2 regions of the Citrobacter sp. LST-B2 genome follow, and region 1 is predicted to be linked to the other one. Evidence: predicted binding sites of a transcription regulator. Region 1 holds the regulator's gene; the other holds the start of a gene.
The links. The regulator PhoB, encoded in region 1, activates phosphate uptake and scavenging genes when phosphate is short. The targets are predictions, from matches to a motif close to CTGTCATAAAACTGNCNNAT.

Region 1 (4,426 bases):
GCGTTGCCAGCTGTGGCTGGGCGTTTTCCAGCGCTTCCTGGGCAACCTGCAGCATCTGCTGACGCTGGTTCGCGTCGGTCTGCAGTTCGTGCTGTCGCGTCAGCCAGTTCAACTGCTGCTGTCCAGTCTGCTGCTGGGCGACCAGCTGTTTTTCTTCGTCAGTGAGTGCCTGCAAACTTTCTGTCAGCGTCTGCAACGCCTCGGGGGCTAACAGCGCGACGCCGTTGGCTTGCGCCTGTAATTTTTCCAGTTCGGTGCGTGCGGTTTTGTGCTGTTCAAACACCTGTGCAGAGATCTGGCCGTAAATTTCCGTGCCGGTCAGCTCTTCCAGCAGTTCCGCACGCTCTTTCGGCTTCGCGTTGAGGAAGGCGGCGAACTGCCCCTGCGAGAGCAGCATCGAACGGGTAAATCGACCATAATCCAGACCGGTCAGTTCCGCCGTCATCTCCAGTTTGTCTTTCACTTTGTCGGCAAGGATTTTCCCGTCGGCACAGCGCGCCAGTTCAACGCGCGGAACCTGTAAATTACCGTCGGGCTGGTTGCGCGCCCGGTTCTGGCTCCAGAACGCACGATACGCTTCGCCTTTGACTTCAAACTCCACTTCCGCCAGACATTCCGCCGTATCGCGGGTCATCAGATCGTTCTGCGATTGCGACACGGTATTCAGGCGTGGCGTCTCGTGGTACAGCGCCAGGCAAATCGCGTCGAGCAGAGTGGTTTTACCCGCCCCCGTAGGCCCAGTAATGGCAAACAGGCCATTGCTGGCAAAGGGCTCCACCGTGAAATCGACCTTCCATTCCCCTTTCAGCGAATTGAGGTTTTTCAGGCGCAGACTGAGAATCTTCATGCCTCATGCTCCCCGGACAGTGTCTGTAGTGTGCGGTGAAAAAGTGCTGTCAGGCGTTCGCACTGCGGCGGCTCAAGTTCTTCCAGCGCCAGACGGCGAGTAAATACCTCATCCACGCTCAGCTCGCTCAGCGTTTCCCGGCGTTCGTTACACAACATGCGTTCGCGCTGCTCCCGACTGCGTCGGACTAACAGTACCTCAACGGGCAGCGTTTCCGTCAGCGTCTGAATTTTCCGCTGCATATCATGCAGGTATTCATCGGTGGTGATTTCGATATCCAGCCAGACCGGGGGGGCCGGAGGGCTGTCACGCCACTGCTCCAGCTGTTCGGTAATGGCGGCGAAATCGCCTTTTAATATTGCCAGCGGTTGCGTAACCGGAACGATGAGTTCCTCAACGCCGGCTAACGCGCCGTCCTGGAAGTCCACCCGATGCACGTATTTGCTTTTGCCGCATTCGTCAAAGCTCAGCGCGATGGGCGAGCCGCAGTAGCGGATGTGCTCCGTACCGCCAATTTTCTGCGCCCGGTGGATGTGGCCCAGCGCGATATAATCGGCAGGCGGGAAGTTCTGCGCCGGGAAAGCATCCAGCGTACCAATATAAATGTCACGCACAGCGTCACTTTTGCTGGCGCCAACGGTGGTCAGGTGGCCGGTGGCGATAATCGGCAGGGCGAGATCGCCACGTAACGCGCAGGCGGCCTCGTATTGCTGCTGATAATAGTCGGTGATGGCACCCAGCAGATGCTGCTGTTTTTCCTGACCGGAGAGTCCCGCCTGACTGCTGACAATGTCGCGCGGGCGTAAAAACGGCACCGGGCACAGCACCGCGCCGGGCTGACCGTCGCGACGATGCAGGAGCTGCGGCGCGTGACCGGCGCTGGCCACCACCGTGGTATTGAGAAACGCCAGAATCTCACGGGATTCATTCAGCGTGGCGACGGAATCATGGTTTCCCGCTAATACCACCAGATGACAGCCCGTTTGCTGTAGGTTGACCACAAAACGGTTATAGAGCTCGCGGGCATAGCTTGGTGGTGAGCCGGTATCGAAAATATCGCCTGCCACGATGATCGCGTCCACCTGCTGCTCAACCGCCGTTTCCAGCAGCCAGTCAAGAAAAGCCTGATGTTCAGCGGCACGGCTTTTACTGTAGAAATTTTGTCCCAGATGCCAGTCAGAGGTGTGAAGGATGCGCATAACGGTTCCATGGCAAAAAAGCATAAAGGGGATTATAACCATTCGGGAGCTGTAATATCTCGTTTCTCGGGTGTCATAAATCAACAACCTAAGGTTAACGTCAGCATACATTTTCATAAATCTGTCATAAAACTGACGCATAATGGCGCCGCATTAAGACAGATGATGATAAGCAACTTATATAACAGGGCAAATCATGGCGAGACGTATTCTGGTCGTAGAAGATGAAGCTCCAATTCGCGAAATGGTCTGTTTCGTGCTTGAGCAAAATGGCTTTCAACCCGTTGAAGCTGAAGATTATGACAGTGCGGTGAACCAGCTTAATGAACCCTGGCCGGATTTGATCCTCCTTGACTGGATGTTGCCCGGCGGTTCTGGTCTACAGTTTATTAAACACCTCAAGCGTGAAGCGATGACCCGGGATATTCCGGTCATGATGTTGACCGCCAGAGGGGAAGAAGAGGATCGCGTACGCGGCCTGGAAACCGGTGCGGATGATTACATTACCAAACCGTTCTCACCGAAAGAGCTGGTTGCCCGTATCAAAGCGGTGATGCGTAGGATCTCGCCGATGGCGGTGGAAGAGGTCATTGAGATGCAGGGGTTAAGCCTGGATCCCACATCGCACCGCGTGATGACCGGCGACAACCCACTCGACATGGGGCCGACAGAATTTAAACTCCTGCATTTCTTTATGACGCATCCCGAGCGGGTTTACAGCCGTGAACAACTGCTGAATCACGTCTGGGGCACCAATGTCTACGTTGAGGATCGCACGGTTGATGTGCATATTCGCCGTCTGCGTAAGGCGCTGGAAGCCAGCGGCCACGATCGGATGGTGCAGACGGTTCGCGGGACAGGGTATCGTTTTTCGACCCGTTTCTGAAAGGCAAGAACAAGAGCCTGGCTCTGAAGGGAGAGTGACCCGTGCTGGAACGGCTGTCATGGAAAAGGTTGGTGCTGGAACTGATACTTTGCTGTATCCCGGCCTTCATCCTAAGTGCATTTTTTGGTTACCTGCCGTGGTTTTTACTGGCATCGGTAACAGGACTGCTTATCTGGCATTTCTGGAATTTATTACGTCTCTCATGGTGGCTGTGGGTCGACAGAAGCATGACGCCGCCGCCGGGACGAGGCAGTTGGGAACCGCTGCTGTACGGTTTGCATCAGATGCAACTGCGCAATAAAAAGCGTCGTCGCGAGCTGGGCAATCTGATTAAACGCTTTCGCAGCGGGGCGGAGTCGCTGCCCGATGCGGTGGTATTGACCACCGAAGAGGGGGGGATCTTCTGGTGTAACGGTCTGGCGCAACAGGTGCTGGGCTTACGCTGGCCGGACGATAGCGGACAGAACATCCTTAACCTGCTGCGCTACCCGGAGTTTACGCAGTACCTCAAGCAGCGGGACTTCAGTCGACCGCTGAATCTGGTGCTTAATACTGGGCGACATCTGGAAATTCGCGTTATGCCGTATACCGATAAGCAACTGCTTATGGTGGCGCGCGACATGACCCAGATGCACCAGCTCGAAGGCGCAAGACGTAATTTCTTCGCCAACGTGAGCCACGAGCTGCGTACCCCGCTTACGGTGTTGCAGGGCTATCTTGAAATGATGCACGAGCAGACGCTGGAAGGGGCAACGCGCGAAAAAGCGCTGTTAACGATGCGCGACCAGACCTCGCGCATGGAAGGACTGGTAAAACAGTTGCTCACGCTGTCGAAAATTGAAGCCGCACCGACGCTTTTGCTCAATGAACAGGTCGATGTGCCGATGATATTGCGCATGGTCGAACGCGAGGCGCAGACGCTCAGTCAGCAGAAGCACACTTTTAGCTTTGAGGTGGATAACCAGCTGAAAGTGCTGGGGAATGAAGAACAACTGCGTAGCGCGATGTCCAACCTGGTGTATAACGCGGTGAACCATACGCCAGCGGGAACCCATATCACCGTCCGCTGGCAGACGGTACCGTACGGCGCGGAGTTTAGCGTGGAGGATAACGGACCGGGCATTGCGCCGGAACATATCCCGCGGTTAACGGAGCGATTTTATCGCGTTGATAAAGCGCGTTCGCGGCAAACGGGCGGCAGTGGACTGGGGCTGGCTATCGTCAAACACGCGGTGAATCATCATGAAAGTCGCCTGATGATCGACAGTCAACTGGGTAAAGGGACGCGCTTTAGTTTTGTGCTGCCGGAACGATTAATTGCCAAAAAAAGTGCTTAAAGTGCAATCGTAAGGTTTTCTTTCCATAAGCCAGCCAATGCTGGCTTATTTTCTTTGCGGCTAAGATAAGTCTGCTGAATTTATCAACGTCTGGTTGTTTTTTGTTCGCATGATAAGCCATGACTTTTTCTGTAGTATGGTGTTTTACACTGGTATG
Region 2 (4,426 bases), 1.7 Mb from region 1:
GCCAGCGGGCGTCAGGTTTACTGCACCGCTTTGGTGACGCTGGTCATGGCGCTCAGCGCCGCAGTCAGACGGTCAAGATCGTCCAGTTGCGCTTTAATCGCAGAAGATTTGCTGGTCTTCTCTTCAGCGTTCAGTCCTTTGTTGTCCTTCACGCCCTGCATCTCTTTAAACAGGGCGAGCTGGCGAATCGGCACCAGTTGCAGGTCGCTGGAGGCGCGGAACGGCGCCCAACCCAGGCGTTCCAGTACGGTTTTTTCTTCCGGCGTTTTGCCGTAGTTCATGAAGAAGTCGTACACCTTGTCCTTGGTGGCTTCAGAGAGGTTCTTACGCCAGACAATCGGATCGCCTGGGATCAGCGGCGACTTCCAGATAACCTTCAGCGCTTTCAGCTTGTCCGGCGCGGACGTTTTCAGCTTATCGAGGTTCTCGGTGTTGTTGGTGGCGACATCCACCTGCTTGTTGGCGACCGCAAGGGCGTTAGTTTCATGACCGGCGTTGACGGTGCGTTTGAAGTCGCTGGCGGCGATATTGTTTTTCGCGAAGACGTAATAGCCAGGGACGAGATAGCCGGAGGTAGAGTTAGGATCGCCATTACCAAAGGTGAGATCTTTGCGTTTGGCGATCAGATCGTCGAGGTTGTTGATCGGGCTGTCCTTGTTGACGATCAGCACGCTCCAGTAACCCGGCGATCCATCGGCGGCGACGGTCTGGGCAAAGACCTGGCCGTTGGCGCGATCCACGGCTTCCATTGCTGACAGGTTACCGTACCAGGCGATGTCGACTTTATTAAAGCGCATACCCTGGATGATCCCGGCGTAGTCCGGCGCGAAGAAAGCGTTCACTTTCACGCCCAGTTTCTTCTCCATATCCTTCAGGAACGGATCCCATTGAGGTTTCAGGTTTTGCTGTGATTCGGTCGAAATAATGCCAAAGTTCAGCGCTTTTTCCTGCTCTTCGGCAAAGGCGGGACTGAGCAGAGTACTGACGCTGAACATGCTGGTAAACGCCAGCGCGGCAACGGCCTTGTAATTCATGTTTTATCCTCACGTTGTTCCAGGCTATTTCACCTGCCAGCCTGAGTTCGGGCAGTGCTCAACATCCTCACGTACTATGTGTACGCTCCGTTTTTCCGCGCTGGCCGCCTCCAGTCTGTCTGCGTCAATAACGCCTGGTCTTTTTGAATTAAGCAGCCTGCGCGTTCTGTTCGACGCGGTTCATGCTGCGGTAGAGATGGTCAAATCTTTCGTTATCAAAGAGCTGGCTGCTGCCGTCGTAGAAAACGTGTCCCTGACGCAACGCGACAATCCGTTCGCAGTAGCGCAGGGCGTAATCCACCTGATGCAGCGTGACGACGACGGTAATACCGTCGGTCTGGTTGATGTCGCGCAGGGTGTCCATCACGATGCGCGCGGATTCCGGGTCCAGTGAGGCAATCGGCTCGTCGGCGAGGATCACTTTGGCCTGCTGCATCAGCGCCCGGGCAATGGCCACGCGCTGCTGCTGACCGCCGGAGAGCGTAGAGACGCGCTGGTACGCAAAGTGCGCCATCCCGACGCGGGTCAGTGCCTGGAGCGCGCGCTGTTTCTGCGCTGCGCTAAACCAGCTAAAACAGGTGCGCCAGAACGGCGTGCTGCCGAGCGCGCCAATCAGCACGTTCTCCAGCACTGTCAGGCGATTCACCAGATTGAACTGTTGGAAGATGTAACCGGTATGCGTGCGGCTTTTGCGGATATCGCGCGCCAGTCGACCTTCGTGTTGAACGGTGCGACCGAGGAGTTCGACGCGGCTACCTGCTGATTTATCGCCGGTAATCAAACCGCTCAGATGACGTAAAAGGGTGGATTTGCCGGAACCTGACGGCCCCAGCAGAGCGACCATTTCACCGGCACAGATGTTCAGATCAACCGCATGCAGCGCCTGATGCTGATTGAACGTTTTGGAGAGTTTTTCGACGCGAATGATCGTTTCCATGATGCGGCCTCTCTAAAAAAAGTGGCCCTATCGTGGCGGATCAATATGACGTTTGGGTTAAGGGGACGTTACCTGCCGATGAAGAGTTAAGGTGAGTTTGATGACAGAACGGGAGGCATGCCTCCCGTGAGGTTACTCGGTTGGCTGGGGTTGTTTGACGACGTTGATCATCCACGGTACGCCGTAGCGATCGCTGACTTTGCCAAAGCCATGCGCCCAGAAGGTTTCCTGCCAGTCCATTTCGATTTGACCCTCTGCGGCGAGATTGTCAAACCATTGCTTCCCTTCGTTGACATTTTGCGTGTCGAGGACCAGCGTGAAACCTGAATAGTGAGCGTTTCCTGTGGGAATGCTATCGCTCATCATGATGTCGCTATTGGCAATGCGCACGTTGGCATGAGCGATAGCGGTATCGGGGAATGTCATTCCGGACGGGCAACCCTCTTCGCTGTCCTGCGCCGGTTTGGGCATTTCACCGAAGCTGATTTTATAAAGGAGTTCTGCACCCAGCGTCTTTTGATAGTACGCGATGGCGTCGGCACAGTTTCCGGCAAAAGAGATGTAGGGACTTAACGACATAATCTTTACCTCAGGTAAGAGAAGCCAGTTAAGTGTAGTTATCGCAGGCCCGGTAAGCGAAGCGCCACCGGGCAATTTACATCAGTTCTTTTTCACGAATTCTGATTTCAGCTTCATCGGACCAAAGCCATCAATTTTGCAATCGATGTTGTGGTCGCCTTCCACCAGACGAATGTTTTTTACTTTCGTGCCGATTTTCAGCATTGAAGAGCTGCCTTTGACTTTCAGATCTTTCACGACGGTGACGCTGTCGCCGTCAGCCAGCAGATTGCCGTTGGCATCTTTAACGATCAGTTCGTCGCTGTCATGCGCTGGTTCTGCATCGTTCCATTCATGGGCGCATTCCGGGCAGATGTACATGCCGTTATCTTCGTAAGTGTATTCGGAGTTGCATTGTGGGCAGTGGGGTAATGACATGTCGATTTCCTCAAAAGTCAGCAAGGGCAAAAGCGCCCAAAAAATGGCAGATTGCCGAAAAAGGACGCAATTATACACAAAATCCTTAACGTTGTCGGGACTACTCTGTTTTTAAGGTAAATACCGTACTGTGACCTAACCTGTCTGCCAGACAGAAAAAAAGCGCTATTATTTTTAAGGGAAATTGCTACCGTTTGTTATTTGAGATAAGGTGACGAGAAATATTCTAACTAATTGGCTCAGCGAGTTTTACTTAGGGTTCGTTTACCTCACCTTGCCCCTTATTTCTGGTAGGTAAAATTAACCAAAATTGGCCTGGGTTATTATAAATCTGAACTACGATTTTTTACTTTCTTATGCCACTGAGTGTTATTCAAAAAAATAGCAATTAAAATAATAAATTCATTGATATCAATAGATTAATTAATAAATTCTTTTTTTCATACGTAATTATTAAAGCCGAGAATTCACTAATAAACGAAACGGCTAAATAAAAGCAATAAAAATTTGCGTTAAGGAAACATTTTTTATGTACACACAGACAATATATGAATTGAGCCAGGAAGCGGAACGCTTGCTGATGCTCTCTTTAGAGCATCTTAAGACCGTAAAAAAAATGCCAACGGCCACTCTGGAGAGCACTTCATCATTAAAAAGTGAGGACGATCTCAACGTTCAGCCCATGCATTTCAGTACCCGGGGTGTCGAGGCCCAGCAGGCCACGCTGAACAATGAGTTGCGAAAAATCTCGCGACTGGAAATGGTGCTGGCGATCGTCGGCACCATGAAAGCGGGAAAATCGACGACGATCAATGCGATTGTCGGCACGGAGGTGCTGCCCAATCGCAACCGTCCAATGACCGCGCTGCCGACGCTCATTCGCCATACGCCTGGTCAGAAAGAACCGGTGCTGCATTTTTCCCACGTTGCGCCCATCGATGCGCTGATGAAGACCCTGCAAGAGAGCATGCGCGCCTGCGATCGGCAGAATCTGACGCAGGTGCTGGAAATTGATAAAGACATGAACGGCCTCATGCAGCGCATCGAAAGAGGGGAAGCGTTTGAGCGCCATTATCTTGGTGCACAGCCGATCTTTCACTGCCTGAAAAGCCTTAACGATTTGGTGCGCCTGTCGAAAGCGCTGGAGGTCGATTTTCCCTTTTCTGCCTATGCGGCGATTGAACATATTCCGGTGATTGAGGTGGAGTTTGTGCACCTGGCGGGGCTGGAGAACTATCCGGGTCAACTGACGTTACTGGACACACCCGGGCCAAATGAAGCCGGGCAGCCGCATCTGCAAAAAATGCTCAATGAGCAACTGGCTCGCGCCTCCGCCGTTCTGGCGGTGATGGACTATACGCAGTTGAAATCGATTTCCGATGAAGAGGTGCGTCAGGCCATTGCCGCAGTAGGAAAATCGGTGCCGTTGTATGCGTTGGTGAATAAATTCGACCAGAAA

Region 2: a site for PhoB is predicted at 2,059-2,078, ahead of phnC (phosphonate ABC transporter ATP-binding protein). Genes of this name have one in related genera too.

What each region holds. Positions count from the first base shown of each region.
Region 1 covers NZ_CP192598.1:1,241,704-1,246,129, forward strand. The annotation lists gene sbcC (exonuclease subunit SbcC) at 1-847, opposite strand, end outside; gene sbcD (exonuclease subunit SbcD) at 844-2,046, opposite strand; gene phoB (phosphate response regulator transcription factor PhoB) at 2,243-2,932, shown strand; gene phoR (phosphate regulon sensor histidine kinase PhoR) at 2,974-4,269, shown strand.
Region 2 covers NZ_CP192598.1:4,604,849-4,609,274, reverse strand. The annotation lists gene phnD (phosphonate ABC transporter substrate-binding protein) at 18-1,034, opposite strand; gene phnC (phosphonate ABC transporter ATP-binding protein) at 1,183-1,971, opposite strand; gene yjdN (VOC family metalloprotein YjdN) at 2,104-2,550, opposite strand; gene ACQ0PY_RS22235 (zinc ribbon domain-containing protein YjdM) at 2,632-2,967, opposite strand; gene crfC (clamp-binding protein CrfC) at 3,497-4,426, shown strand, end outside.